Regions from separate parts of the Clostridium gasigenes genome, predicted to be linked through region 3. Evidence: riboswitches for the same ligand, from Rfam matches in the RefSeq annotation. Region 3 holds a riboswitch; each other region holds the start of a gene.
What was found. A riboswitch is a leader RNA that binds a small molecule or an ion and turns the genes downstream of it on or off. The one in region 3 is predicted to bind S-adenosylmethionine.

Region 1 (10,040 bases), 210 kb from region 3:
TTATCATTTTCAATGTAATCAAACCAATAATTAGCCTTACCATTTTGTTTTGTTAATGGTAAATTACTCACTAAATCTGAATCATCAGATAAAAACTTTACATTTTTATAGTCCACTGTTTCAACAGGTTTTACTGTAACATTATTATTCGATTCGCCTTCAAATGTAAAAACCGCCTCATTATCCTTTACTACCCCTATAAACTTAAGTGGTTCAACATACCTTAATAAATTAGAAAATTGATTTTTGGTTATAGCTTTATTATCTTTTGAAACGAATGGATCAATCTTTGAACGTATTTCCTCTACAGAATATCCATTTACTTTCACTAATTTTTTTCCCCAATAATCTTTGTAATCTAAAGATGCATCACTTACATAAATGTCATTTTCAAACTGAAAAAATGTTATTGGATAAATTAAAGAACCTGAAATATCAACCATTGTGTGACTATCATTAATAGTTACTATTACCTTTGCAAGTTCAGCTTTAATTTCTTCATCAGTATATTCTTCTATTTTACTTATAAGCGAATCCATATCATTATTAAAATCACTTTCTGATTTAGAAAAGAATAAATTTTTATGCTTTTTAGGTAACTCAGTTTTTACAAATTCAATATCTGATTTCCAACTTTCATTTCTGTCTCCACTTTTTGATATAGGTGATTTAGTTACCCTATTAAATCTTGGAAATAAATTTATATATATTATTATTCCAGTGACAATTAATATAGCAACACTTAATATAATAACTTTTCCCCTTTTTTTTAACTTCATTACAGATACCCTCTCTTTATTTATAAATATTTCTTTATTTATATGCACTTTAAAACTAATCTTTAACAATTAAGGTTCAACTAATTGATAGCCTTCTACTTTCATTTTCACTCCATCTTCCCAATTATCAGAATTAATTGAAGTAAGTTTTAAATATCCATTCTTTTCTTCTATAAAAATAGAATCCTTTGTATCTTATTACCGCCTTTTATTTAAACATGTCATTTTGCCCTGTATCTTTTTTTCCCACAAACCCAATACTTTCATACAAACGAATGGCATACTTGTTACATTCATCTGCTGCAAGGAACGCCCTTATTGCACCCTGTTTTTTGCCATAACTTAAGGCTTGCAGAATTAGGTTCCTTGCAATACCTTGCCTTTGATACTCAATTTTCACCGCTACCTCTCTTATCCAAACTATTGGGCCCTTTTCATTTACATGTGCATATGTTGCAGTACACACGAGTCCCACTATTTCACCATAGTTATTTCTATGTACTATAACTGCATTGTTTTTTATCCCTGTCTCTGCATCTGAAGATTCTTCTCCTTTTAGCCATATTTCCATCCATTCTGTTGTCTGCCCTGTAAATCCCCTGCTTTGACCTTTACATGATATAGTTACCAAAGATGCATTTTCACATTCAGTTTCATTCAAAAACTCGCTTTCAAAATCACAATGGACATGTTCAAGACTATTCATAAAATAATCGTTCCATGTAGCGAATATTTTAAATCCTGTCTTCTCAAAGTTAGAAATCCAATCAAGCGGAATAAATGTTATTAATGCCTTATCAGTTTCTTTTCTTATTACACTTATTAACTCCTCATCAATATTTGCTGCCCAATGATATTCATTCATTTTACTTTCAGCATTATATCCATACATAAGTAATACCTTTTCATTTTCTATCAACACATTGTAATTAGCTACTGCAACATAATCAAGGTATTGCATTGATGAATAATTATAATTATTACTTTTTGCTCTAATATCTAAGAATTCTTGCTCTGTCATATTTATTCACCTCCTAAATCATATGTGAAATAAAAATCATTAAATTCTTTTTATTCTAGTAACTTAAATACTTTTTCTATTGATTCTGTATCTTCAAAATTATTAGATATGCGAAACATCAATTCAGATCCATTATTATTTAGAAGAGCTTTCTCAACTTTACTCTTATCATTTAACATAAGTATTTTAATATTTAGCAATAACATTGCTAAACTACTTGTGTATTCTTCCGATGATATCCCATCCCCTTCGGATAAAGTTACATATGCCATGTGTGCTGATGCAATATCCCCATATTGTTCAGCATATACAAGTTCATCACTTAAGCTCCCACTCTTACTCGCAAATGATTCTATCCCCTGGCTTACTATAATCCCTAACTCCTCTTTATATCTCTTTATCTTAGAATCTTGATAAATGTTATACCCAATAGAAACTATTATTATAATAGTCAATACAGGTAAAACAATTGACTTTAGTTTATTTCTACAATTAACCTCTGCTTCTGCCATATAATTAATCTCCCCATATATTCTTTTTAATTAATATTATCTACATAAAATCTAATTGCTCTGCTACTTTTTTATCAACATACAATATTTGTCTAATTGGATTTTCTTCTACATACTTCCATAATTTTATTGTTTTAGGGGTAATCTTATAGACAACCTGTCCATCTAGTGACCCATAGGCATTATACGATCCTAAATGATCTGATTTATATAAATCCATTAGTTCTATATTTTTTTCTTCTTTCCAATCACCAATTTCTTCAACTGTTCCTTCTATAGAAATATTATTAAAACAAAGTGAAACCTTATTATTTTCTTGCATTTGACTGTGCTTTATATAACATTTGTTGGTCTGAAAAAATATATAAAGACCTTTATTTATAATGCTCATAGACCTAGACGTGACATTATCCTTATATGATGTAGACAATATCCATATTCTGTTTTTTTCTAAATTTGATATTATTTCATTTTCCAAGTTACAATAGTTTATTCTCATAAAATCCTCCTCTTTGTGTTTTTTAACCTATCTTTTATTTTATGATTTATGCTCTTTCCATAAGTAATCTGTTATCTTCATTTCACTAAATGTAGCTTTAAAAGAATTATTACTTGGCGAACATGCAAGTAACCCGAAATTAATTTCCTTTCTACCTTCAAACAAGTGGAAAATTCTCATCTGTTTAAAGTTTATACCATCAAATTAATTTTTAAGGCAATAATCATTTTCCCTCATGCTTAATCTATACCACATACATTTTAAAGAAGCTCCTATATCTACTGTTGCCCAATCTGAATATCCATGATTAGTTACAACACTTCCAAGCCATGACCTATTATTGTCATGAAATTCAATTCCTATCTTTACCCAATTTTCACTATTTTGATAAATCACAACTCCACATTGATCAAACAAGGCTGTACTATTAAACTCTGTCTTTACTGTAAATGAAAAATACCTTTCATCTGTTGTAATGTATAAAACATGTGCATTATCATTTCTAAATCCATAATAAGTTCTTTGTCAAAAATCAGTATTAGGATCTGTTATAATTTCAACACTATTATTTCCAATCACATAATTTTTAGGTTCAAAAAACCATTTTGCATCTTTCAAATTAAATTCAAACATAATTCCTCCCAATAAAACTAATTATTATGACCGTCTTCATCTTCTAGAATTGGTAAACTGATTTGAAATACATTAACTTAATTTCATATCTTGTGAATCTTACATCAACATTTTTCACGTCTACCTTTTCAACAATATACCGCCATTTTTTAATTTATATTACTTTTACATCCAATTATACCATAATTTAATTACATTACCCAATATCGTGGAGAAAAAGAAACAAAGGTGTATATTTATGAATGTTTAGCTGTTCTAGAAAATCGAACTAATGATACATTACTAATTAAATTTTCAAAATCTACTCTTATACAATTATTTGTTAGTTATCATACTATATAACAATTTATACTAACAGTTTCGATAAAATTCTTAAGCTAGCTAAATCCTATCTAGAATAATTTAACTTTAACAAAAGGAGAATACTTATAATGATTTTTAAAACCATTATAAGCATTCTCCTTTTTTATTAACCTTAGGCATATCCAAATAATAATAGACCAGTGTCCTTGATTTATTTTACTATGCCTTAATCTACAATATTTAAATTAGCTTTTAACTTATCAATATCTTTATTATCTCTATTTGCATAATCTAATAACTGCTCTTCATTTATTCTTTTAACATCAAAATATTTTGCTTCTTCTGACGCAAAGTATAATCCGCATACACTTGCAACTGGTTCCATCATATAACTATCTGTTAGAGTTACCCCTACTTTTTCATCTTTATTTATTAAATCAAACAGTTTTTCTTTTTCACTATGATCTCTTAAGCAAGGATATCCAAAGGCTGGTCTAATTCCTATAAATTTATCTTTTAATAATTCTTTTAGTGTTAAATCTTCATCTGCTACATAACCCCATAAATCTTTCCTACCTATTAAATGTATTTTTTCCGCTAGTGCTTCTGCTAATCTATCAGAAAGCAACTTTACCATAATTGACGAATAGTCATCTTCTTCTTTTTTAAGCTTTTCACTATATTCCGCTGTGCCTATTCCAAATGTAGTTATAAACCCACCAATATAATCTTTTATTTTACTTTCTTTTGGTGCAATATAATCAGAAAGACATTTATACTCATTATTTTTATTAACTTCTTGTTGTCTTAGCATATTAAAAGTAGTTAACACTTGATTATTTTCTGGGTTATAAACTTCTATATCATCACCTACAGAGTTAGCTTCAAAAACTCCAAATGCAGCTCTACCTTCTATTAGATTCTCGCTATCAAGATAATCTAACATTTTATTAGCATCATTAAATAATTTTCTAGCCTCTTCTCCATATTTACTATCTTCTAATATTCCAGGGTAAGCTCCTTTAAGTGCCCATCCCATGAAAAAGAATGTCCAATCTATATATTCTCTTACATCACATATTTTATAACTAACTACCTTTTGAGCTCCAAGTTTGTTTGGCTTTGTAATTTCACTTTTATTAAAATCAATACAATATTTATTATTTCTAGCTTCTTCTAAAGAAACAAACTTTCTATTTAAGTTCAGATAATTTTCTCTTACATTATTATATTCTTCATAGGTATTTTTTATAAACTCACGTCTTGTATCTTTATTTGCTAACTTTTTAGCAACTTCTACAGCTTTTGAAGCATCACTAGAATAAATTACTCCATTTGAATATTTAGGAGCTATTTTTAGTGCTGTATGAATTTTCGAAGTTGTAGCTCCACCAATCATAAGTGGAATATCAAAATTTAGACGTTCCATTTCACTAGCAACATAAGTCATTTCCTCTAGTGATGGAGTTATAAGTCCACTTAATGCTATGATATCTGCATTTTCTCTTTTAGCAGTTTCGAGTATAGTTTCACAAGTAACCATTACTCCTAAATCTATAACTTCAAAATTATTGCAACCAAGCACTACCGCTACTATATTTTTGCCTATATCGTGAACATCACCTTTTACTGTAGCAAAAACTACTTTCCCTGCACTACTTTTTTCCCCTTCACTTTTTTCATCTTCAATAAAAGGCATAAGTATGCTAACAGCTTTTTTCATTACCCTTGCACTTTTAACAACTTGAGGAAGAAACATTTTTCCTTCTCCAAAAAGCTTCCCAACAGTATTCATTCCATCCATTAAAGGACCTTCAATTACATCTAATGTACGAGGATAATTTACTCTTGCATGCAGTACATCATCTTCAACAAAATCACTTATTCCTTTAACTAATGCATGTTTAAGCCTATCTTCTACGCTTCCATCTCTCCAAATCAGCTTGTTTACTTCTTTAATATTATTATTGTTTTTTTTAAAGTTTTCTGCGAAGTTTATAAGATCTTCTCCTGCATTTTCGCTTTTATTAAATATTACAGCTTCTACTTTTTTAAGTAGCTCTTTATCAATATCATCATAGATTTGAATCATAGCTGGGTTAACTATTCCCATGTCCATTCCAGCTTCAATAGCATGATATAAAAATGCTGAGTGCATAGCTTCTCTTATTAAATTATTCCCTCTAAATGAGAATGATAAATTACTTACTCCTCCACTAATTTTTGCATAAGGTAAATTCTTTTTTATCCATCTAGTTGCATTTATAAAATCTACTGCGTAATTATTATGGTCTTCAATGCCAGTTGCGATAGCTAAAATATTAGGATCAAAAATAATATCCTCAGCTGGAAACTTAACTTTATTAACTAAAATATTATAAACTCTTTCACATATAGCAATTTTCTTCTCAAAAGTATCTGCCTGACCTTTTTCATCAAAAGCCATAACAACAACAGCTGCGCCATACTCTTTTATAATTCTTGCTTGTTTTATAAATTCTTCCTCACCAGCTTTTAAAGAAATGGAATTTACAATATTTTTTCCTTGAATAGATTTTAAACCTATTTCTAAAACCTCAAACTTAGAAGAATCAATCATTATAGGAACCTTTGCAATATTAGGTTCACTAGCTAGTAGCTTTAAAAATGTTTCCATTTCATAACCTGCATCTAAAAGTCCATCATCAAAATTTATATCAATTATCTGAGCTCCATTTTCAACTTGATGAAGGGCTATAGATAATGCTTCATCATATTTCTTTTCTCTTATAAGCCTTGCAAATTTAGCTGAACCGGCTACATTTGTCCTTTCCCCTATATTAACAAAGTTACTATTTTTATTTATTTTTGAAGCTTCAAGTCCACAAAAAACACTTTCTTTTTCAATATTTGGAATTACTCTTGGTTTAAATTTGCTTACCACTTCACTTATAGCTTTTATATGTTCATAAGTAGTTCCGCAACATCCCCCTACAATATTTATATGACCCTCTTTTGCAAGTTCTTTTATAAAACTAGCTGTTTCCTTTGGCGACTCATCATACTCACCTAATGAATTCGGTAGCCCTGCATTTGGATATAAACTTATATAAACTCCTTGCGATTTAGAAAGTTCTTTAATTAAAGGTATTAAATCCTTTGCTCCAAAAGAACAATTAAGACCAATACTTAATATTCTTTCATTTTTTAGAGATCCTGCAAAAGCTTCTAATGTTTGACCTGATAAAATCCTAGCACTTTTATCAACTGTACCTGAAATCATAATAGGCAAATCTAAATATTTTCTATTTAGAACATTATTAACAGCTATAATTGCAGCTCTTCCATTTAATGAATCAAATATTGTTTCTATTAACAATAAATCAACACCACCATCTATAAGACCAGTAGCTTGTTCTTCAAAAGCTATTACTAATTCATCAAAACTAATACCTCTAAACCCTGGATTATTAATATCTGGAGACATTGAAGCTGTTTTATTAGTTGGACCTATGGATCCTGCTACAAATCTAGGCTTAGATGGATCTTTCTTTGTATAAATATCAGCAGCCGCCCTTGCTATTTTAGCTCCACAATAATTTAATTCATAAACTTTATTTTCTAAATTATAATCAGATTGTGATATTCTAGTTGAGTTAAAAGTGTTTGTTTCAATAATATCTGCACCTGCTTCAAGATATTTTTTATGAATATCCATTATTATCTCAGGTGAAGTAAGATTTAATAAATCATTATTTCCTTGCTGATTGCATGTACACGCGCAATCTCCTCTAAATACTTTCTCTCCAAGTTTATAATCTTGTATACTAGTTCCCATAGCCCCATCTAATACAAGAATTCTATTTTTTAAATGCTTCTCTATTTCATATTTCATAATTATGCCCCCAATTTTGATGTGTTAATGATCTTCAAAAAAATAACAAGATAAATATCCTGACTTGTTATTTTTTTGAAGCTTCCTTAATCATTTGTAGTAATATCTATTCCTCTGCAAAAAACACCAAGCCTTTACACTGAATAGTTATTTATTTTGCAATTATTATTTTTCTAAACATGATCATTACTAAATCTCTTTATTATAAATATCTAGTCTAAAACCTTTTTCTAGTGCTTCTTTTGCATACTCCTTTGCTCCAAATAGTGATAAGTCCTTGTAATTCCCACATTGAATTTCATTAGCTGCTGGAATTTCCTTTGCTTCTAAAACTACCTTTAATGATTTTTCTAGTGCTTCTTTAATTTCACTTGGTTCTCTATTTCCCCAAAGGCTTAAATAAAATCCTGTTCTACATCCCATTGGTGATAAATCTATTATTCCATCTAACTCATTTCTTAATTCATGAGCTAACAAATGCTCAAGTCCATGCATTGCTGCTGTTCCAAAAGCTTCTTTATTTGGTTGTAAAAATCTAATATCAAATTTACAAACCACATCACCTTTTTCTCCATCTAAAACACAACACTTTCTTATATAAGGAGCCTTAACCTTTCTATGATCTAACTCAAAACTTTCTACTTTATCCATGTTCTTTTACCTCCTACATTTTTCTTTTACTACTGTTTTATATTTATTTGGACATGCCTTGTTAAATTGCATTTCCATTGTTAACAGAATTTATTATAGATGAAATACTTCCATTAATTCTTTTCGCTACATATGGATTATTCATTGTGTATAAATGTATTCCATCCACACCACTTGAAATTAAATCCACCATTTGTTCTATTGCATAAGCAATTCCTGCATCTCTTAATGCTTCTTTATTATGTTCATATCTATCCATTATTTTAAGAAACTTCTTTGGAATGTTAGTTCCGCAAAGTGATGTTATTCTTTCTACTTGTTTCTTATTTATAACAGGCATAATCCCTGCTTGAATTGGTGATTTAATATTATATTTTTCTTTTTTTTCTAAAAAATCATAAAAATAATTATTATCAAAAAACAGTTGAGATATAAAGTGAGATGCACCTGCTTCTTCCTTTAATTTTAGATTTAATATATCTCTATCTAAATCCTTACAATCTATATGACCTTCTGGATAACAAGCTCCAACTATATTGAAATCTCCTCTTCTTTTTATATGATTAACAAGCTCCGAGGCATAGTTAAATTCCGCTTTGGATAATTTATGACTTGTCATATCTCCTCTTAAGGCTAAAATATTTTCTATTCCAGCATTTTTTAAATCCCTAAGGAGAAAATCTATTTCCTCCTTAGTTGAATTTATACAAGTTAAATGTGCTAATGATTCTATTCCATACTTGCTTTTAACTAGTGATGATAATTCACATGTTCTATTTTCAGTTAAGCTTCCCCCAGCCCCATAGGTTACGCTTATATAATCTGGAGTTAAATCTTTTAACTCCTCTAATGTATTGTAAATAGTTTCTACTGATGATGATACCTTTGGTGGAAATATTTCAAATGAAAACACCAAATTCTTTTTTTCAAATAATTCTCTAATATTCATAAATTTTGCCCCCCTATAATTTAAATTTGCCTAAGTCATTTTTAAAAAATATCAAGTCAAGGTACTTTTTATTAGCTAGTTAATTTTTTGTAGATACCTTATCATACTTAGCTTCGCTATTAGATCTCTTATCTTCTAAAATCAAAAAAAGCCTATAGGATATTCCTATAGACTTAGTAAGCCACTATAAAATACCCTTATCTATCAGTTTTTAATAAAACTGCAGGATTTAGCACCACACATTTTTAAACTAGTAATTTAAAATTAATAATTTAAAATATTGGTTGCTGGGTTTCACAGGGCCAGTCCCTCCACCACTCTTGATAAGTAAATTTATTCTTTTTTATAATTATATACCCATTTCTTAAAATTGTAAATTAAATATTCTAAATACTCTTAAAAAATCCATTAATTACTGATATAATATACTTGTACATATTTAAAAAGAGGAAAGGGTGATAGGTTCTATGGGGAGTAAAAAAATTAGAAATAACGAATTAAAAGAAGTTAAAAAATTAGAATTAGATAAAATTAATAAAGATGCTTCTGAAAAAATTAGTAAAAGAAAAGGTACAGCTTTATTAAACATGATTGCTTTATTATCAGCTATAATTGTTATTTATATGGGGAATTTCATGAATAAGACAGTAGCTGCAGAGCCAAACCTTAAAGATTCTACTAATCTCATACAAAAAGAACTAAAGCTTGAAGAATCTGAGGCTATAAGCTCAATTTTTGCAGGGGATGCTCCTTATGTTCTTTATAAACAAAATAATCAGCTTGGTTTAGTTAAAGGTAATCCAGCAAAATTCTTAAAAT
Region 2 (10,040 bases), 170 kb from region 3:
TTTTTATTTACGCATCTTCAAAAAACAACTAGTCTATATCTATTATATTTTGCACCTTAACTGTTATTTTTTTAGATATCTTATTTCCCCCAATTGCTTATATAGATTTAAATCCTTCTTCAAAATCTTTAATTATATCTCTAATATCTTCTACTCCTACAGATACTCTAAGTAAATCATGAGTTACCCCACTAGTTCTTTGTTCTTCTTCTGATAATTGATTATGAGTTGTTGTTGCTGGATGTAATATGGAGCTTCTTGTATCACCTAATGTAACTACAAGTGCTACTAATTTTAAAGCTCTTGTAAAGTTTTTAGCTTCCTCTATTCCACCTTTAATACCAAAAGTTAATAATCCACTTGAACCTTTTTTAAGGTATTTTTGTGATCTATCATATTGTGAATTCCCTTCTAATCCAGGATAATTAACCCAATTAACCTTTGGATGATTGCTTAACCACTTTGCAAGTTGCACAGCATTTTCACAATGTCTATCCATTCTTAAATGTAATGTTTCAAGGCCTAAATTAGTTAAATATGCATTAAATGGACTTTGACATGCACCTAAATCTCTTAATAATGTAACTCTTAACTTTGTTATATAAGCCGCATCCTTAAATTCTTCTACATATTTAATTCCATGATAGCTAGGATCTGGTTCTACTAATTCTAAATTCTTTCCATTATCCCAATTAAAGTTTCCACCATCTACTATTATTCCTCCGATAGCCTGTGCATGACCATCTGAATATTTAGTAGTTGAATGCACTGATATATTAACGCCATGTTCAAATACATTGCATAAATATGGTGTTCCAACTGTATTATCTACAATAAAAGGCACATCTAATTTCTTTGCCACAAGACTAAATTTATCAAAATCCAATACATTCAATCCTGGATTTCCGATTGTTTCTCCATATATTAGTTTTGTATTTCCTTTAGCCTTTGAAAGAATTTCCTCTACGCTAGCCTCTGGATCTACAAAATCTACTTCTATTCCCATTTTCTTTAAATTAACAGTAAATAAATTAATAGTGCCACCATAAAGTGTTGATGCTGATATTAGATGGTCCCCAACACTACATAAATTTAATATCGAATACAGAACAGCAGATTGTCCTGATGCTGTTGCAACTGCTCCAACTCCCCCTTCAAGCATTGCAAATTTTTCCTCAAGTGCAGCTACAGTAGGATTTGATATTCTACTATATAAATGTCCTGCCGCCTTTAAATTAAATACCTCTTCTAAATAATCTGGATCATCATATTTATAAGTCGTACTTTGAAATATTGGCAATACCCTAGGCTCCCCAGCCTTTGGTGTATATCCTCCTTGAATGCATATAGTTCCCTGGTTCCATTCTTTATTCATTTTAAAAGCCCCCTTTTATTTTTTATATATAATAAAAAAGGTTGTTTCTTAAAAATAAGAAACAACCTTTTAATCACACTAATATAAAAATAACTTTTCAAAGCTATTTTAATTCCTTCATTTTCCAGGACGAACCTGCAGGATTTAGCACAATTCTAATAAATGCTTATTAGTTGTTGCTCGGCTTCACAGGGCCAGTCCCTCCACCATTCTTAATAAAATTTCTAAACGTTATATTTATTCCATTATACACCAACAATTGTTTTTTGCAACAATTATTCAAATAATATTTATTTAATTTAGAAATATACATATCACTATAACTGTTATTTTTTTGGATATACCTTGTAGCTCTATTTTATTTCTATTATTTCTTTTTCTGTAATTATAAAATCTATAGTTACATCATGTTTTTCAGTTACTAAAGATTCAACTATTTGCAAGTCATAGGCTAATACTACTTTTTTTATTCTAGAGTTTAATCCGCTAAAGTACCTATCGTAATATCCGCCACCATATCCAATACGATTTCCATCTTTATCAAATGCAACTCCCGGAACTATAATTAAATCTAAACATTGTTTATCTATTTCACCTTTAAAAGTTTTTGGTTCTAAAATTCCCCAATTATCTGGCTTTAGATTATCTAATGAACTTATTTCTACCGCTTTCATTTCTCTAGTTCCACTAACTGTCTTAGGAATAAAAATCCTTTTCTCATCTTCTAATGCTTTAATAATGAAACTTTTAGTATTTACTTCACTTCCATAATTAATAAAAGTAAATATATTAGTACTTTCTTTGTACATTTTACTTTGCAATAAAGCTTCTAATATTAATTTATCATTAATATTTCTTTCAACTAAGCTTAGACTATCTCTATTTTTTATAATCATATTTCTAAATTCTTTTTTTTCCATAAAAATACCTCATTATATTCATTTTTTAATTTACCCTATTATTGCACCTTTTATTTATGTTATCAAACAAATTTCACACCATTTTTTATATTAATTATGTCTCTTAAAATAGATGCAGCAGAATTTATTGTTCCTGATGCTCCTCCAATTATACTAATATCGCCTAATGTATCTGTTTTATAATATACCCCTTTATTTTTTCCGTCCACAAAATATAACGGATGAGTGCTTTTCAATGATTTAGGCTCAACCTTACACTTTATACAATTGTCTTCTTTATAAACCATTCCTATAAGTTTAATTTTTTCACCTTTTGATATACTTAAATTAACTTCATCTGCTGTTATTTCTGATATTCCTTTAATATAAATATCAGAAATTGATTCCCTATACCCCATTAAAACATTAGCTAAAATTAATATTTTACTTGCAGTATCAAATCCATCTACATCTAATTTTGGGTTTGCTTCCGCTATTCCCATTTTCCGAGCTTCTTCTAAGGCAACACTATATTCTATTTTCTTATCATACATTTCTTTAAGAATATAATTACTAGTTCCATTAAGGACCCCTTCTATAGATAATATTTCGGCTCCTGCAGTATCTAATAATCCTCCATTTATTGAAGGTAACGCTCCACCAGTTGTGCATCCTATTCCTAATTGAACATTATTGTTATATGCTATATCCTTTAACTCATTATAATATAGTAATATAGGTCCTTTATTTCCAGTAACAACATTAATTCCATTCTCTAATGCTAATTTAATATGAGTGTACCCAGGTTCACCATCTTCTATATTAGTACCAGTTAATTCAACTAAAGTATCCACATCTCTATTTTTAATTATTGTATTTATAGTTATATCCTTATATGTCCACTTACTATATTCACAAATAGATTTGCCACTATTCACAAAATCAATAAGTTCTTCTATGTTAATTCCATTACTATTATAAATACCGCCGTTGCTCTTTATTATATATTTAACCTTTATATCTATTTTATCTTTCTTCATAATTAATAATTCTATAAAAGCTTTTCCAACGCCTCCAAATCCTATTACCCCAATATCCATATAAATCTCCTCTTATATTTATTACTGTTGCACTTAATTATACAATCTAAAATTTAAAATAATATTTATATTTAATATTATCACACTAAGAATAACTTGGTTATATATAACACGATTTTTTTATAAAATCTTTAAAATAAAAAACAGGCGTTATTATTTCAAAATAATAACACCTGTTATATGTAATAAACATATTATTGACGAACTCCAAAACCAGTTATAACTAACACAGCCCAATCTGTTCCATCATTTTCAACCCATTCAAATTCCATAGCTAATTCTTTAAGCCAAGCGTTAAGTCCGTTACTTTGCTTAGTTATGTTAGGTGCTTGTCTTCCGAACTTTTCTTTTATCATGTAAAGTAAATCTCTTTGCTCTTCTTCACTTAACTCTTTATTAAGCATATCTGCTATAACATTACAACACTCTTCATAATGTTGGTTATCAGTTAAGTATAGTGCATCTGCTAAAACTTGTCTTTTCTTATTTAAAGTGTCTTTTACTTCGTTAATTTCATCTTTATTTGATAAATACTTTGAAGCAACCTTTAGAGCTAGTATTTCTTTATCTAACTTCTTTATTGATTTCTCTAATTTTTCATTTCTCATTTTATAATCTCACTTTACTTGTTTATTTAGCCATTAGCTAATGGCAATGAATTCATTATATCATTAAGGCACATTAAAATAAATACTAGTACAATATTATAGGTCATTTATTTCTTCTAAAACCAGTGGACAGGCTATATCTAATACTTTTATCTATTTTAATATCTTTTATTATGTTAATTTGTTATAATAACTAAATGATATAAAATTTATTTAAATTTTAAAGAAAGAGGTGTCCAATTATAAATACTAATTATAAAACCGCTAAAAATGAAGTTGAAATTAAAGGTGACATTGCTTTAATAACTATATTAAAGAAAAATGGTGATTCACTTATTGCTAAGATAGACTCTGTTGATTTAGAAAAAGTGCAAAACGTTGGAACTTGGTTTGCAGAATGGCATAGAGATTTTAATAATTACTTAGTTCAAAACATAAGTTTAACTAAGGTTAATAAAAAATCTAAGCCTTTAAAACAAAGTTTACAAACAGTAGTTATGGATATTACTGCAACTACGCCAGTTAAACATATTAATGGAGATCCTCTAGATAACAGAAAATGTAATTTAGAAGTATTCAGAAGAACTGACTTAAATGAAATTGAAGAAATTGATGAAGATACAATTGCTATAATCCTAAGAGATAAATATGGTAATGTTAATTCAAAAGCTTTAATTTCTATTGAAGATTTAAACAATGTTATAACTGATGAATATATTTGGGTTAACTACAAAGTAAATGGAGACACTTGTGTTATAGCTAATACTCCAAATGGTAGAATTCATTTAGACAGAATTCTTATGAATCCTGGTGAAAACAAAACGATTCATCACATAAATCTTAATCCTTTAGATAACAGAAGACATAACTTAGAATTAACTGATATTTAATTATATCTAAACTTTTTAAAAGGTACTATTTCGCTTTAATCTATGCGAAATAGTACCTTTTATTGGTTTATAATTTTAAGTTATTATAAATTGTTTATTTTCTGTTCAATTTTAGATTAATTTGAATATATTATAATTAACTTTAAACTTTAATAATAATATAATTTAATTATACTTTATGAAATCCCTTGCCTGTTTGGCTACAAAATCAGAAACATTAAATTGAATGGTCTGTTGCAAAATGACTTTTATAAATCACTTTAAGCAACAGCCCCTTCATCTATTAGGCGTACTCAAAATCTTTTTTATAACTATCCAATTCTTTTAATTCCATACTTTCCAGAACTGAAATGTTTTTTCTTTCTTGTTGAAACGCTTCTTCTTTAAAAGGTCCATGTACTATTTCTTTTTCAACCTCTATAATACAAAGCCCATGATCTTTTTCAGGAATTGATTCTATATCTTTTTTTTGTAATTATATCACTATCTTTATTTATTTTGTATATTATGTATTGTTTTATATTGCATTTTTTTCATTGACGCCTCTTAGTTTTTATATAAAGTAAACTGCCACTACATAAGTGTTGATGTCTTAGCTTCATATACAACTACCAATGTACTGCACATGATATATATTGCCTCTGAAATCAATATTGAAAAAAGAAGAACAAAAACAATAGATACTGAAATAAAATCTAATAAAGAAGATCATACTGGGTCTAAAAACTTATATAAAAATCAAAATTAAAAAAGTATATATATAAATGACTTATGGAACAATAAAATTTTATAGCTAATCTAAGATACTTAAATATATTTATAAATATGGATGCAAAACTTTCTTAGCATTACTTCTTAACAAATTGTACTCGGTACCCCTAACATGAACGTCTATGGTCTACTAGTTATTCTAATTTTTTGTATAAAAAAACCCTAGGCTAACACCTAGAGGATAAGTAACTTTTTAGCCAAATTTCATCTTTCGCTTGAAATTTTCCATATTTTAAAGTATACTTTGAGTATAATTTTATATGAACCTTTGGTCAGTTTAGTTCTTAGCTTTTTGCTGATAATTACACCTTTAAGTTACTTCAAATTGCCTTATAAACGATTTGAAGAACCGAAGTTCGTAAAAGCACTGCTTTAAATAGTTGTGCTTTTTTTCATATTTAGTTTTAAATACATCTTTACTTTCGATATATAATTTACCATTTATGGATCTTATTTTACATAATTCAAGTTTTTTTATCATACATTTTTTATATTGTTATTATACCTTATTGTCAATCCCATAATTAAGTATACACCCAGCACATTTACTTATAGAATCTAAGATTTATAATTAAATATTGGAAATCAACATATATATAAGTTGCATTATTAAATCTAATTAAATTTCTAAACCTTAAAGACTAAGTTATAATAAAGTGTAGAAATTTAATTATAACTTATCATGGATATTATTATGAAATATCTATGTGTTATGTTGAAATCTGTATTTCGCGACAAAAATATATTATTAAAGGATGGTAAATATGAGATTGGTCCCGGTGAAGTATTTGAAAAATGATTCAATTTTAGCAAAGAGTATATATAACTCTGATGGAGAAGTACTCTTTTTGAAACACCTAGTTCTAAATGATACTACAATAGAAAATTTAAGAAAATTAGGAATATTATCAGTATATATTATAGATAAATATTGTGAAACTACTAAAGACATTACTGATGATATATTAGGAGAATATTTAAGAATTGAATCTATTCGATCCCTTAAAAGAATAACGCTAGCATTTACTAGTTTAGATGTTAATAAAAGGTATACTACTGTTGAAATGGGAAGCCTTAGCGAAATTATAAAAATAGCTAATAGTATAGTCGATAAAATATTAAAAACATCTAATTCAGTTATATCTACAACAGATATAAGAGCTCATGAAAATTATCATTATGCACATGCTTTAAATGTAGCAATAATATCAACTCTATTAGGTAAACAGCTTAATTATAGTAAAGACAGATTAGTTAAGTTATGCTTAGCTGCACTTATGCATGATATGGGGAAAGCATTCTTAGAAAATGAAATATTACATCAATATGAGCCATCTACAAAATACGAATGTGAACAACTAAAATCTCACCCAACCCTAGCATATAACTATTTGAAAAATAACTATATGCTAGATCAAGAAATTTTATTAGGGATATTACACCATCACGAAAGCGTTGATGGGAGTGGCTATCCAAATAAAATTAAAAGTATCCAAATAAATGAATTTGCAAAAATAATAAGTATTGTAAACTTTTATGATGGATTATTACATAACGTTACTGACGTCGTATTAACATCAGATTCTATAGAATCAATAATGACATATGTAGATAAAACTTTTGATTATAATGTAACAGTAAATTTTTTTAATATTATAGAACCATTCAAAAAAAACACTTTAGTAAAATTAAATAATGGAGATATAGCTAGAGTGGAAGAAACACTAAAAGGTTTGCCACTTAGACCGAAGGTAAAGGTATTAAAAAGTAAAATAAATAGTAATGTTGGCCACAATATAGATTTAAGTAAAGCTTTAACTTTATCAATAGATAAAGTAGTTTATTATGTATAATAGATTTTGTAAGAAACATTGTATTATTTATAACGATAGGGTGAAAAACTTTATGTATCTAATCTTCTTCCTAGAGCTAACAAAGCTTAGCATCTCTATTTGTGATTATACTAAAATTTATTTAAGTATCTAAAAACTCAATAATAAGATCTATGCTAGACCATAAAATTGATTTTGAGGGCTTTATCCATAATTAAGTTAGTAATATGTTTCAGCTTGAACACATTCAAATATTTATACAGAATTTTGATACAACAATTTTAAGCCCTTTGTAAGCTATGGCTTTAAAAAATTCATAGCTTTTGGTTTATCTCCGCTAAACTTTAATAAAAAAAGTCTTATTTCGCATAGCCCTACATGAAGCAAGCCCTTCTATCGATTTTTATCTTACGTTTTGAATACTAACATTAAAGAACTTTATTTCTTTATTCTCTAAATTCACAAGAAAAATCTCCATACTTATTTTTTAAATAGATATTATTCTCTTATAATAGTACAATATAAAGTAATGAATATAAAATTTAATAGATATGTACATATTAATTTTATTATTTGCTAATCTTAACTAATAAGGAGATTATGATGACAGAAAAACTTTATTATGAAAATCAATATGAAAAATCTTTTACTGCTGAAATAATTAACATAGTTGAAAAAGATAATGAATTCCATATAGTTTTAGACAAAACTAACTTTTACCCAGAAGGTGGTGCCCAACCTTCTGATATTGGTACTATCGAATCTATCCCTGTATCATCCGTTTATGAAAATGATGGATTAATATATCACATTACCAATAAGAAACCTATAAAAATTCATAAAGTAAAATGTTCTATTAACTGGGAAAATAGATTTGATTTTATGCAACAACATTTAGGTCAGCATATAATATCTGCCTGTTTATTAGAAAAATTTAATGCATCTACAGTTGCAGCTCATTTAGGTTTAACCTCTTGCACTATAGATGTTGATAAGCTTCTTAATATTACTCAAATAGAAGAAGCTATATCTTATGCAAATGATATAGTATTTGAAAATATCCCTGTTGATATTTTATATCCTACTAAATCAGAACTTAAAAAATTATCTATTAAAAAGACATCCATTAAAATAGGTGAACAAATAAGAATAGTAAAAATTTCTGATTTAGATATAAACCCTTGTTGTGGTGTTCATCCTAAATCAACTTTAGAAGTTCAAATTATTAAAGTTGTTAAGTTTGAAAAACATAAAACTGGCACAAGAATAGAATTCTTATGTGGAAAAAGAGGAATACAAAATTCCTTTATTAATGATAAGTTTGCTTCAACTGTTTGCAGTAATCTACATTGTAACCCTGAAGACGCAATACTTCAAATTGAAAAATTAACACAAGATTTCAGCAAGCTATCTGCTGAAAACAGAGCTATAAAATCTGAAATAGCTGATTATGAAATAAAAGAAATCATCGAAAACTGTGATAAGATAGGCGGTATTAGCATAATTAAATTAATTCATTCTGATATGGATTTAAAACATGTTAATCTACTTGCTTCAAAACTTGTAGCTTATGACAATGTTATAGTTTTATTTGGGGTTAAAGCTGATGATAGAGCAACACTTATATTTATGTGTTCAAAAGATTTAAATATCGTAAGCATGAATACTTTATTAAAAGATGCTATAACTCTAATAGATGGAAAAGGTGGCGGAAGTAATTTTTCTGCTCAAGGTGGTGGAAAAAGCACTAATAATATTTCATCAGCCTTAGATTATGCTTATATGAAAGTTCAAAATGCTATAAACTAGTTTCAATAAATAACCCCCCAGCTAATAATTTTATTAACTGGGGGATTAATCTATTTAGACATATTCAAATATATATATCTATTCTGAAGCTATTATTTTTTCATGCCTTATGCTTCCATTTGTTCAAATTGACTATTATATAATGATGCATAGAATCCATTTGCTTCTAATAATTCAACATGGTTTCCTTGTTCTATTATATCCCCATCTTTCATTACTAGTATTAAATCTGCATCTCTTATTGTTGATAATCTATGTGCTATTATGAAACTTGTTCTGTTAGCCATAAGATTTTCCATAGCCTTTTGTATTAAAACTTCTGTACGAGTGTCTACTGAACTTGTAGCTTCATCAAGTATAAGAAGTCTTGGATCTGCTAAAATAGCACGGGCAATTGTTAACAATTGCTTTTGTCCTTGTGATACATTGCTAGCTTCTTCATTTAGAACCATATTATATCCATCTGGAAGTGTTTTAATAAAATGATGCGCATGTGCAGCCTTAGCAGCATCTATAACTTCCTCATCGGTTGCATCTAATCTTCCATATCTTATATTTTCCATAATAGTTCCATTGAATAACCAAGTCTCTTGAAGAACCATTCCAAATAATTCTCTTAAATCATCACGATTAAAATCTTGTATATTGTGACCATCTATTAATATTTCACCAGTGTTTACATCATAAAAACGCATAAGCAGTTTTACCATTGTAGTTTTTCCAGCACCAGTTGGACCAACTATTGCAACCTTTTTA
Region 3 (10,040 bases):
CTTGCTTCTACATGCGGTTCAAAATACTTATCTAATTTTGAAATCTTTTTTTCTACCATTTCCTTTAACGCCGGTGTTAATTCGATATTTTTTCCTATTATTGATATTCTCATAATAAGGTCAACCCCTTCCTTTTCGCTCTAATCTTTGATTAGGAGATTTCAAATTTTTGATATGTTTTCTTTTCTTGTTTATATTCTACTACCTTTTATTTAAATATACAAATGTAATTTTGTTAATTTTCTGAATATTTCGTGCATTTTTCTCTATAACCCTCTTAATAGCTTTGTTTTTTATTAATTCACACTAAAAAATACTAATTAAAACTTATAATATTTTATGGAATTTAAAGGCTATAACTTATATAAAACTTTGAGCAACAGTCACTATATTTATTGTTTTAGCTCCATATTTTTTTAATATTTTTTCACATTCTAAAGCCGTAACCCCTGTAGTTGTTACATCATCTATTAGAATAACACTTTTATCTACTATATCGATCTTCTTTATAATATCAAATGCATCAATAATATTTTTCTTTCTATCTTCTCTAGATAATGTTTTTTGTTCTTTTGTTTCTCTTACTTTAACTAAGGATTTTGAAATAGGAATATTATATCTATCAGCTACTTTTTTAGCTAATATCTCACATTGATTAAATCCCCTTTTTTTCATGGATTTTTTTGATAAAGGTACATACACAATAATATCGCACTTTAAATTATTATCTTCTATTATTTGGCATAAAAATTCACTTAAAATTCTTCCAGCTAAGTAATTTTCTTTATATTTAAATGATAATATTAAAGCCTTTAGTGGTCCTACATAGTACCCGTATGAAAAAACATTACTTTCACTTCTTAGTCGTTTAATCTTTTTAAAACATCTTGGACACAACCCAACATAGCCTTCTTCAAAACATGAAATACAAGTTTCTTCTGGAGGAAATATTATATCTAATATTCCATTTAATATATTTTTTAATAACGTAATAATCCCTTTTCCCATATCTTCTTATTGAAATCTCTAGATATTGTTTTAGATATTTCCATATCACTAGACACATCTCTTGATACCATTAAAACTTCTCCAGATTTCTCATTATCCTTTCCTGCTTCTGCGCATAAATATAATATTTTTTTATAAGAATAAAACCTATTATCAGAAAATAACATTACTATGTCTAAATTATTTATATTATGCAAGTAATGACCATAATAATTAGTTATTATAAATACTGATCTATCTTTAATATTCATAACCTTTTCTAATTCTCTTGTTGATTCACCTCTTGTAAAAGCAACAAGCTTTACATTTTCTACTTTAAGCATTTCATTATAATAGTCATATATTTTCTTAACTTTATCTAAAGTTGGTACATATATAGTAACCCGTCTTTTATTATCTCTAAACCATTTTAAATATTCATACAAAGCATATGGTATATCTTCTTCAAGATTTATTCTTGTTTTTATAATTCTTGGTTCTACAAATGGCCTCTTAGCAACTACAGATGAAAGGTCTAGTCTCTCTCCAATAGCTACTACTTTTTCTACCGAGTATATGATAATCCTTTTATTGTATAAATACATCCCTTCTACAAGTTCTATAATATTTTCTTTGCTCATTAAAGAAAACATACTTATATCATCAATTATACATAAATCATAATATCCTCTAATATTAATTATATTTTTAAAACTAGTAAATGTTATATCTAAATCAGCTTCTCCACTTTTTAAAAATTTATAGGTAACTTTATTATTTTTAAGTTTTATATTATTAATAAGCTCCCTATTTCCCAATTCTTCTCCCCATATATAAAGTATTTTACCATTTTGACTTATAACTTCACTAATTATACTAGAATATATTAAAGTAGTGTTGTAAGGGCTTGTGGTTACTGTAAGCACTTTCGACTGCTTTCTATACCATTGATTTATTTTAGTAACACAATTATTAAACTCTTTGTAATTAAGCATATTCTTATCCCTCATATTTATAGTTATTTATTCTACAATTCCTTATTCGCTTAAATTATCTCCTGCTGTTATTTCTAATATTCTATCTTTAAGAGATGAATATCTCTCACTGCTATTTGTATTATCAACCATATACTTTAGTGCTTTTGGCTTCCCTACAACTACAACTAATTCTTTAGCTCTTGTTATTCCTGTATAAAGTAAATTTCTATTCATTAAAAATGGTGAACCCATAAATGCTGGGGTAATCACTACTTTAAATTCACTTCCTTGACTTTTATGAATTGTTATTGCGTATGCTAAATCTAATTCATCTAAAGATATATAATCATAAATTACTTTTTTTTCATCATCAAAAATTACTATTACATTTTTATCATTTTCATTTATACTTTGGATAAATCCCATATCTCCATTAAATACGCCCTTACCTTCATTATCACCATAGCCATTAATTCTAAACCACTCAATTTGATAATTATTTTTAGTTTGCATAACCTTATCGCCTTCTCTAAAAACAATTTCCTTTATTTCTTTTTCTTTTTTACTTGATGATGGAGGATTTAAACTCTCTTGAAGCTTATTATTAAGGTTTTGAACTCCAAGTATTCCTTTTCTCATAGGTGTTAATATTTGAATATCTTTTAACTTATCTAAACTTGGATTAAATTTAGGTAACCTTCTATTTATTAAATCTATTATTGTATCTAGTATTTCATCATTATCTTCTTTGTGATCAAAAAAGAAATCTCCATCTTTTTTATTTAAACAAGGCATTTCTCCATTATTTATCTTATGAGCATTTGTTACAATCATACTTTCTTTCCCTTGTCTAAAAACAGCATTTAACCTAACAACTTTTATAAAATCACTTTCAATTAGGTCTTTTAGTACATTTCCAGGTCCTACAGATGGCAACTGATCTACATCACCAACTATAATAACTCTTGTACCTAGTTGAATTGCTTTAAGCAAGCTTTGCATAAGCATTATATCTATCATAGATGCCTCATCTATAATTATTACATCTCCTTCTAGTGGAGAGCTCTCCCCTTTTCCAAAGAATGATTTATCATCATCACTTGTTCCTACTTCTAAAAGTCTATGTATTGTCTTAGCTTCTCTTCCCGTTGATTCTGCCATTCGCTTTGCAGCTCTACCTGTTGGTGCTGCAAGTAAAACCTTCATATTATTTTTTTCATAAATTTCAATTATAGATTTTATTATTGTTGTTTTACCTGTTCCAGGTCCACCAGTTATTATTTCAATTCCATTATCAAAAGCCCCAATTATAGCTTCTCTTTGAGCTTCTGCAAATTCTATATTATTATCTTTTTCAAATTGTTCAACTTCAAACTCTACATCTGTATTAATAGTTCTAAAGTTTTCTATACTTAATGTAATAATTTTATTAGTTACGCCAAGTTCGCAATAATAATATGGTAATGAAAATACAGCTTCCACATCATTTATTTTTTCTATTTTAATTTTATTTTCTAAAGTTGCATTATATATGTTCTCTTCTATAAGTTCTTTTGTTACGTCTAAAACATTAACAACTTCCTTAATCAATTCATCCTTTGGCATATATGTGTTTCCTGCTAAGGAAAATTGATTTAATACATATTTAATTCCACTTTGTATTCTAAAATCTGAAGTACTTTCAATCCCTATATTTTTAGCTATTTTATCAGCAGTCATAAACCCTATTCCTGATATTTCATCACTTAAAATATATGGATTCTCAGAAACTATATCTTTTGACATTGGTCCAAATTTTTTATATATTTTTATACATTGATTTGGTGTCATTCCATGTCCTTGAAAATGAATCATTATATCTTTTAAATCTTTTTGTTCTATATAAGATTCATATATTATTTCAAATTTCTTTTCTCCTATGCCCTCTATTTCTTTTAACCTCTCTATATGATTATCCATAATATCTAGAGTTTTATCTCCAAATGCTGCTACTATTTTTTTAGCAGTAACAGGTCCTATACCATGTACAACTCCAGTACTTAAATATTTAACTATTCCTTCTATTGAATCTGGAAGAACTTCTTCGCACTCTTCCACTTTAAACTGTCTTCCAAATTGCTTATGAAGCATCCATTGACCTTTTAACTTTACATGTTGGCTCTCTTTTAAAAACGGTAATATACCAACTATAGCTATTATTTCTTTATTAATTTCTACTTTAGCAACTACATATCCAGTATCATCGCTTTTAAATAGTATAGATTCTACTAATCCACTCAGAACTTCCATATTATCTCTCCAAATCTTATATTGATATTTTAATCTTTAACTTTTTATTATATAATTATAACATAGAAGAAAATTTAAAATTCATTTAGATGAAATAATTTCGGAGGTGTATTATGTTAATAAAAAACTGTAATGTTATTTACTTAGATAAAATTGAAAAAGGTTCTGTTTTAATTGAAGATGGAAAAATAAAAGAAATTAACCCCACTAATGAAATCTCTACTGAGATTATCGATGGAAAAGGTCTTTACCTTTCACCTGGATTTATAAACGTTCATATTCATGGTGCTGCAGGTCACGATACTATGGATGGAACATTTTTAGCTATAAATGAAATATCTAAATCTATAGTTAAAAATGGAACAACCGCTTTTACTCCAACTACTATGACTGTATCTATAGATGCTATAAAAAAATCTATGGAAGTTATAAAAGAAGCTAAGCTTAATGGAACTGATGGCGCTATAGTTTTAGGAGCTCACTTAGAAGGTCCTTTCATAAGCCCTTCTGCTATCGGAGCTCAAAACCCTAATTATTTACAAAAACCTGATATTAATACATATATGAAAATGGTAGGTGATTGTGAAGATGCAGTAATATCTATAACTGTTGCTCCTGAGGTTTGTGGTGCTAAAGAATTAATTAAAGAATTAACCTCTAGAGGAGTTGTTTGTTCAATTGGTCATACAAAGGCCACTTATGAAGAAGCCATGGAAGGTATAAAATGTGGTTGTTCTCACTCAACTCATTTATTTAACGCTATGACACCTTTTGCTCATAGAGAAGCTGGTGTTGTTGGTGCTATATTCGATAGTGAAATTACCACTGAAACTATTAGCGACGGTATTCATATTTCATACCCATCACTTCGAATTGCTTATAAACAAAAAACTACAGATAAAGTTTTACTTGTAACTGATTCTATGATGGCTTGTTGCATGCCAGATGGTATGTATTCATTAGGTGGGCAAGATGTTATAGTTTCTAATGGAGCTGCAAGGCTTACTAATGGTTCATTAGCCGGTTCAATCTTAACTTTAGATAAGGCTATTGATAATGTTAATAAGAACACAGATTTACCTCTTTTCGAAATTGTTAAAATGGCAACATTCAATGGTGCAAAACACTGCAGAGTAGATGATAAAAAAGGTCTTATTAAAGAAGGTTATGATGCAGATTTAGTTTTATTCGATGAAAATATTGATGTTAAAACTGTAATCATTAACGGTAAAGTTGTTCATACCGCTTAATATTAATAATTCTCTATAAGGGATTTGAAGTAATAATAGACTATCAAATTGGTGTATTATTTTTTTTGAAAGTGTCTTATTTAATCCACAGTTATTCTATTAAATAAGATATAACTCACAAAAAGGTCCACTAGCTTTCGCTAATGGACCTTTTCTTAAGCTTCTCCAAATAAATTTAGATATACTTCTTAATTTCTTCAACTTTATTAAGTTGTTCCCATGGAAGGTTTAAATCTAATCTTCCAAAATGACCATATGCTGCTGTTTGCTTATATAATGGTCTTCTTAAGTCTAAATCTCTTATTATAGCTCCCGGTCTTAAGTCGAATGATTTTTCAACTATAGCTACTATTTCTTCTTCTGTTTTCTTACCTGTACCAAATGTTTCAATACCTATTGAAACTGGTTTAGCAACTCCTATGGCATAAGCTAATTGTATTTCTAGCTTATCTGCAACTCCTGCTGCTACTAAGTTCTTAGCAACCCATCTAGCTGCATATGCTGCTGATCTATCAACCTTAGTTGGATCTTTTCCTGAGAAAGCACCACCGCCGTGTCTTCCATATCCACCATAAGTATCAACAATTATCTTTCTTCCTGTTAAACCTGAATCTCCTTGAGGTCCACCAATAACAAATCTACCTGTTGGGTTTATATAATATTTAGTAGCTTCATCTAATAAATCAGCAGGCACAACTGCTCTTATTACATATTCCATTAAATCCTTCTTAATTTGTTCTTGAGACACTTCTGGACCATGTTGTGTTGATATTACTATTGTATCTATTCTAACAACCTTATTATCATCATATTCAACAGTTACTTGTGTTTTACCATCTGGTCTAAGGTAATCTAACGTACCATTCTTTCTTACTTCTGCTAATCTTCTTGATAATCTATGAGCCATAGCTATCGGTAGTGGCATATATTCTTCGGATTCGTTAGTTGCATAACCAAACATCATTCCTTGATCTCCAGCCCCTACTGCTTCAACATTATCCTTTTCACCAGCTCTTGATTCAAAGGCTTCATCTACTCCCATTGCTATATCAGATGATTGCTCATCTATTGAAGTTAAAACTGAACATGTTTCAGCATCAAACCCATATTTAGCTCTGTCATAGCCTATTTCTTTTACCGTTTGTCTAACTATCTTTGGAATATCAACATAACAGTTAGTTGATATTTCTCCCATTACTAATACCATTCCTGTTGTTACTGCGGTTTCACAGGCAACTCTAGCATTTGGATCTTGTGCTAATATACTATCCAATACAGCATCTGAAATTTGATCACACATTTTATCCGGATGTCCTTCTGTTACTGATTCTGATGTAAATAATCTTTTCATCTTATTTCTCCTCTCTTATTGTTTATATTAATTCTATATCAGCTACATTTATTACTTTGGGAATATTTAAAAAACTACAAGATTAGTAATAGTCTATTTTTTATTATATGTCTTTTTGAATTTGGACAATAAAAAAAACCTCTTCCATAAGAAGACGCTCATAATTATAAACTCTTTCTTATCTTGCAGAATCTCTGCAGGAATTGGCACCACGCTTTAATAATCAATTGTATAAATTAATTATATTAGTAGGTTGCCGGGTTTCACAGGGCCCATTCCCTCCACCTCTCTTGATAAGAATCAATATTAAATTTTATATGCGATGATTATATCACTTTTGTTTTTGTTAGTCAATATTAAAAATATCCTTATAATATTTAGAAAACTTTTAAAAAATAAAAAAAGCAAGAGATAAACTCTTGCTTTTTTGGTGGAGAATGGTGGATTTGAACCACCGAAGCGATACGCAACAGATTTACAGTCTGCTCCCTTTGGCCACTCGGGAAATTCTCCGGATTTGGAGCTAGTAATAGGACTCGAACCTACGACCTGCTGATTACAAATCAGCTGCTCTACCAACTGAGCTACACTAGCATATTAATATCAAGGTATTGGTGGGAACAACAGGGTTCGAACCTGTGACCCTCTGCTTGTAAGGCAGATGCTCTCCCAGCTGAGCTATGCTCCCATGCATAATTTTCAAAATAATAAAATTGGTGGAGAATGGTGGATTTGAACCACCGAAGCGATACGCAACAGATTTACAGTCTGCTCCCTTTGGCCACTCGGGAAATTCTCCGATTTTATGGAGCTAGTAATAGGACTCGAACCTACGACCTGCTGATTACAAATCAGCTGCTCTACCAACTGAGCTACACTAGCATGTTAAAAAAGTTAAAAAATGGTGGAGAATGGTGGATTTGAACCACCGAAGCGATACGCAACAGATTTACAGTCTGCTCCCTTTGGCCACTCGGGAAATTCTCCATATTTAACTTTCACTGCCTTGGATTTGTTTTTACAAACTCTCCGCTGACAATGACTAGTATATAATCATTTCTAATATATTTCAAGTCCATAATTACCCTTATGGCTTGATTATAGCTAAACACCTCTATATAGCTAAGTAATCCCTCTATTTATTACCAATATCATTCTTCTACGCTTCTACTTATAAAACAATTGTCACACTTTTCTTTTTTTACACATATTAATTATAATATGTGCATAACGCACATATACATTATGCATAGGAGGTGTGGCACTTGGTTAAACGAAAAATTAATTATAAATCATCTTTAGCTTACTCTGATATTGCTGTCTTTGTTAAAGATTATATTTCCGAGAATACAGTAATAGTTTGTATTGGAACTGATAAATGTATTGGTGACTGTCTAGGTCCATTAGTTGGCACCTTTTTAAAAGAAAGTTTTTTTCCGCTACCTGTTTACGGTACCATTGAATCACCAATACATGCATTAAATATAGATAATCGTATTAACGAAATAAAAAAAATTCATCCTAATGCATCTATCATAGGTATTGATGCCTGCCTCGGAGATACTAAATCAATAGGTGAAATCCACACCAGGGACTATCCAATTCACCCAGGAAAAGGTGTTGGTAAGTCTCTACCTGATGTTGGAACTATTTCTATTATAGGTATTATTGATTCTAGCGATAGTTCTGATTTTTTTACATCTAGAAGTATACGTTTATATTTAGTAATGGAAATGTCTAAAGTTATTACTCACGGTTTAACCCATGCTTATAATTTATTTTTAGACGACTAATATTCTTTCTTATAAATAAAATACGGCTTAATTTAATATAAAAAATAAAAAAGTTTTCTATTATAAAACATAGAAAACTTTTTATTATGTAATTTAATCTATTAGAGTTATTTCTTGTCCTAGTAAGAATGAATCTAATTTATCTAGATATCCCAGCACTTGTCCAGTTCCTTCTACAACTGCTTCTACCGAATTACTAGCGACTGTTACTTGTACTCCTGTTTCGAACTCAATAAGCTTATCTAATCCATCTAATAAGGCTCCTCCACCAGTCATCAAAATACCTTTTTCAATAATATCTGCTGCCAATTCTGGTGGCGTTTTTTCTAATACAGACTTTACACTATCAACTATTAATGTTACAGATTCTAAAATAGCTTCTCTAATTTCTTCTGTTCTTATTTCTAATTTATCTGGTAATCCTGTTACTAGATTTCTACCTTTCATTGTTGTTAACAAATTTCTTGATCCTTTAAATGCAGATCCAACTGATATTTTTAAATCTTCGGCCGTCTTTTCACCTATCATTATTTTATATTTAGTTCTTATATATTTTATTATAGCTTCATCAAATTTATCACCAGCTACCTTAATTGAATCTCTAACTACTACACCACCTAATGATATCACTGCTATGTCAGTAGTTCCTCCACCAATATCTACTACCATAGAGCCATTAGGCTTGGTTATATCAAGACCAGCACCTATTGCTGCAGCTAGTGGTTCTTCTATAAGATGAACCCTTTTAGCCCCAGAATTCCTTGCTGCATCCATAACAGCTCTCTTCTCTACTTCTGTAGCTTGTGATGGTACACATACCATTACATTTGGAGTTGTAATTTTACCTTTACCACAGGCTTTTTTTATAAAAGCGTTAAGCATTTTTTCTGTTATATCATAATCAGATATAACTCCATCTCTTAAAGGACGAACTGCAACTATGTTTCCAGGAGTTCTACCTATCATTTTCCTTGCTTCTTCCCCAACCGCAAGTACTTTATTATTATTCTTGTTTATAGCAACTACCGACGGTTCTTTTAATATCACACCTTTTCCTTTAGCATATACTAATACGGTTGCTGTTCCTAAATCAATTCCCAAATCAGTCCCACTTTTCCAAAACCACATTCCTTTTCACTCCTATTTCCCCACTATTTTTTATAATATTATAAAGTTTTACATAATTAACTTCTATTAAATATTATATATGGAATGTGGTAATCAATCAATAGCTTTATACTTTAATTTAGTGGCTGTTCCACCTCTAATATGTCTTTCTGCCTTATTTATTTCTAAAATAGTATGAGTTTCTTCCGCTATTACCGGATTAATCTTTGGCAATCTTTCTGTCATGTCCTTGTGTATTGTACTTTTGCTTACCCCAAACACCTTT

Region 1: linked by a shared signal. The riboswitch ahead of metF (methylenetetrahydrofolate reductase [NAD(P)H]) and the one ahead of metK (methionine adenosyltransferase) in region 3 are both predicted to bind S-adenosylmethionine.
Region 2: linked by a shared signal. The riboswitch ahead of J1C67_RS04260 (O-acetylhomoserine aminocarboxypropyltransferase/cysteine synthase family protein) and the one ahead of metK (methionine adenosyltransferase) in region 3 are both predicted to bind S-adenosylmethionine.

The regions. Positions count from the first base shown of each region.
Region 1 covers NZ_CP071376.1:493,604-503,643, forward strand. Annotated here, with positions in the region: gene J1C67_RS02370 (S41 family peptidase) at 1-779, opposite strand, end outside; gene J1C67_RS02375 (GNAT family N-acetyltransferase) at 988-1,800, opposite strand; gene J1C67_RS02380 (hypothetical protein) at 1,851-2,312, opposite strand; gene J1C67_RS02385 (pyridoxamine 5'-phosphate oxidase family protein) at 2,353-2,811, opposite strand; partial or broken gene J1C67_RS02390 (DUF1349 domain-containing protein) at 2,851-3,444, opposite strand; gene metH (methionine synthase) at 3,974-7,621, opposite strand; gene J1C67_RS02400 (S-ribosylhomocysteine lyase) at 7,811-8,272, opposite strand; gene metF (methylenetetrahydrofolate reductase [NAD(P)H]) at 8,334-9,221, opposite strand; SAM riboswitch class I at 9,416-9,551, opposite strand; gene J1C67_RS02410 (hypothetical protein) at 9,689-10,040, shown strand, end outside.
Region 2 covers NZ_CP071376.1:876,044-886,083, forward strand. Annotated here, with positions in the region: gene J1C67_RS04260 (O-acetylhomoserine aminocarboxypropyltransferase/cysteine synthase family protein) at 98-1,375, opposite strand; SAM riboswitch class I at 1,490-1,597, opposite strand; gene J1C67_RS04265 (5-formyltetrahydrofolate cyclo-ligase) at 1,729-2,295, opposite strand; gene J1C67_RS04270 (homoserine dehydrogenase) at 2,358-3,374, opposite strand; gene J1C67_RS04275 (hypothetical protein) at 3,569-3,982, opposite strand; gene J1C67_RS04280 (hypothetical protein) at 4,225-4,872, shown strand; gene J1C67_RS19630 (hypothetical protein) at 5,498-5,620, shown strand; gene J1C67_RS04285 (HD-GYP domain-containing protein) at 6,432-7,496, shown strand; gene J1C67_RS04290 (alanyl-tRNA editing protein) at 8,079-9,284, shown strand; gene J1C67_RS04295 (ABC transporter ATP-binding protein) at 9,392-10,040, opposite strand, start outside.
Region 3 covers NZ_CP071376.1:705,986-716,025, forward strand. Annotated here, with positions in the region: gene hpf (ribosome hibernation-promoting factor, HPF/YfiA family) at 1-113, opposite strand, end outside; gene J1C67_RS03400 (ComF family protein) at 361-1,008, opposite strand; gene J1C67_RS03405 (hypothetical protein) at 981-1,997, opposite strand; gene recD2 (SF1B family DNA helicase RecD2) at 2,025-4,253, opposite strand; gene nagA (N-acetylglucosamine-6-phosphate deacetylase) at 4,367-5,503, shown strand; gene metK (methionine adenosyltransferase) at 5,679-6,854, opposite strand; SAM riboswitch class I at 7,030-7,154, opposite strand; tRNA gene J1C67_RS03425 (tRNA-Tyr) at 7,283-7,367, opposite strand; tRNA gene J1C67_RS03430 (tRNA-Thr) at 7,373-7,448, opposite strand; tRNA gene J1C67_RS03435 (tRNA-Val) at 7,467-7,542, opposite strand; tRNA gene J1C67_RS03440 (tRNA-Tyr) at 7,569-7,653, opposite strand; tRNA gene J1C67_RS03445 (tRNA-Thr) at 7,661-7,736, opposite strand; tRNA gene J1C67_RS03450 (tRNA-Tyr) at 7,757-7,841, opposite strand; gene yyaC (spore protease YyaC) at 8,120-8,647, shown strand; gene mreB (rod shape-determining protein MreB) at 8,741-9,775, opposite strand; gene spoIIID (sporulation transcriptional regulator SpoIIID) at 9,869-10,040, opposite strand, start outside.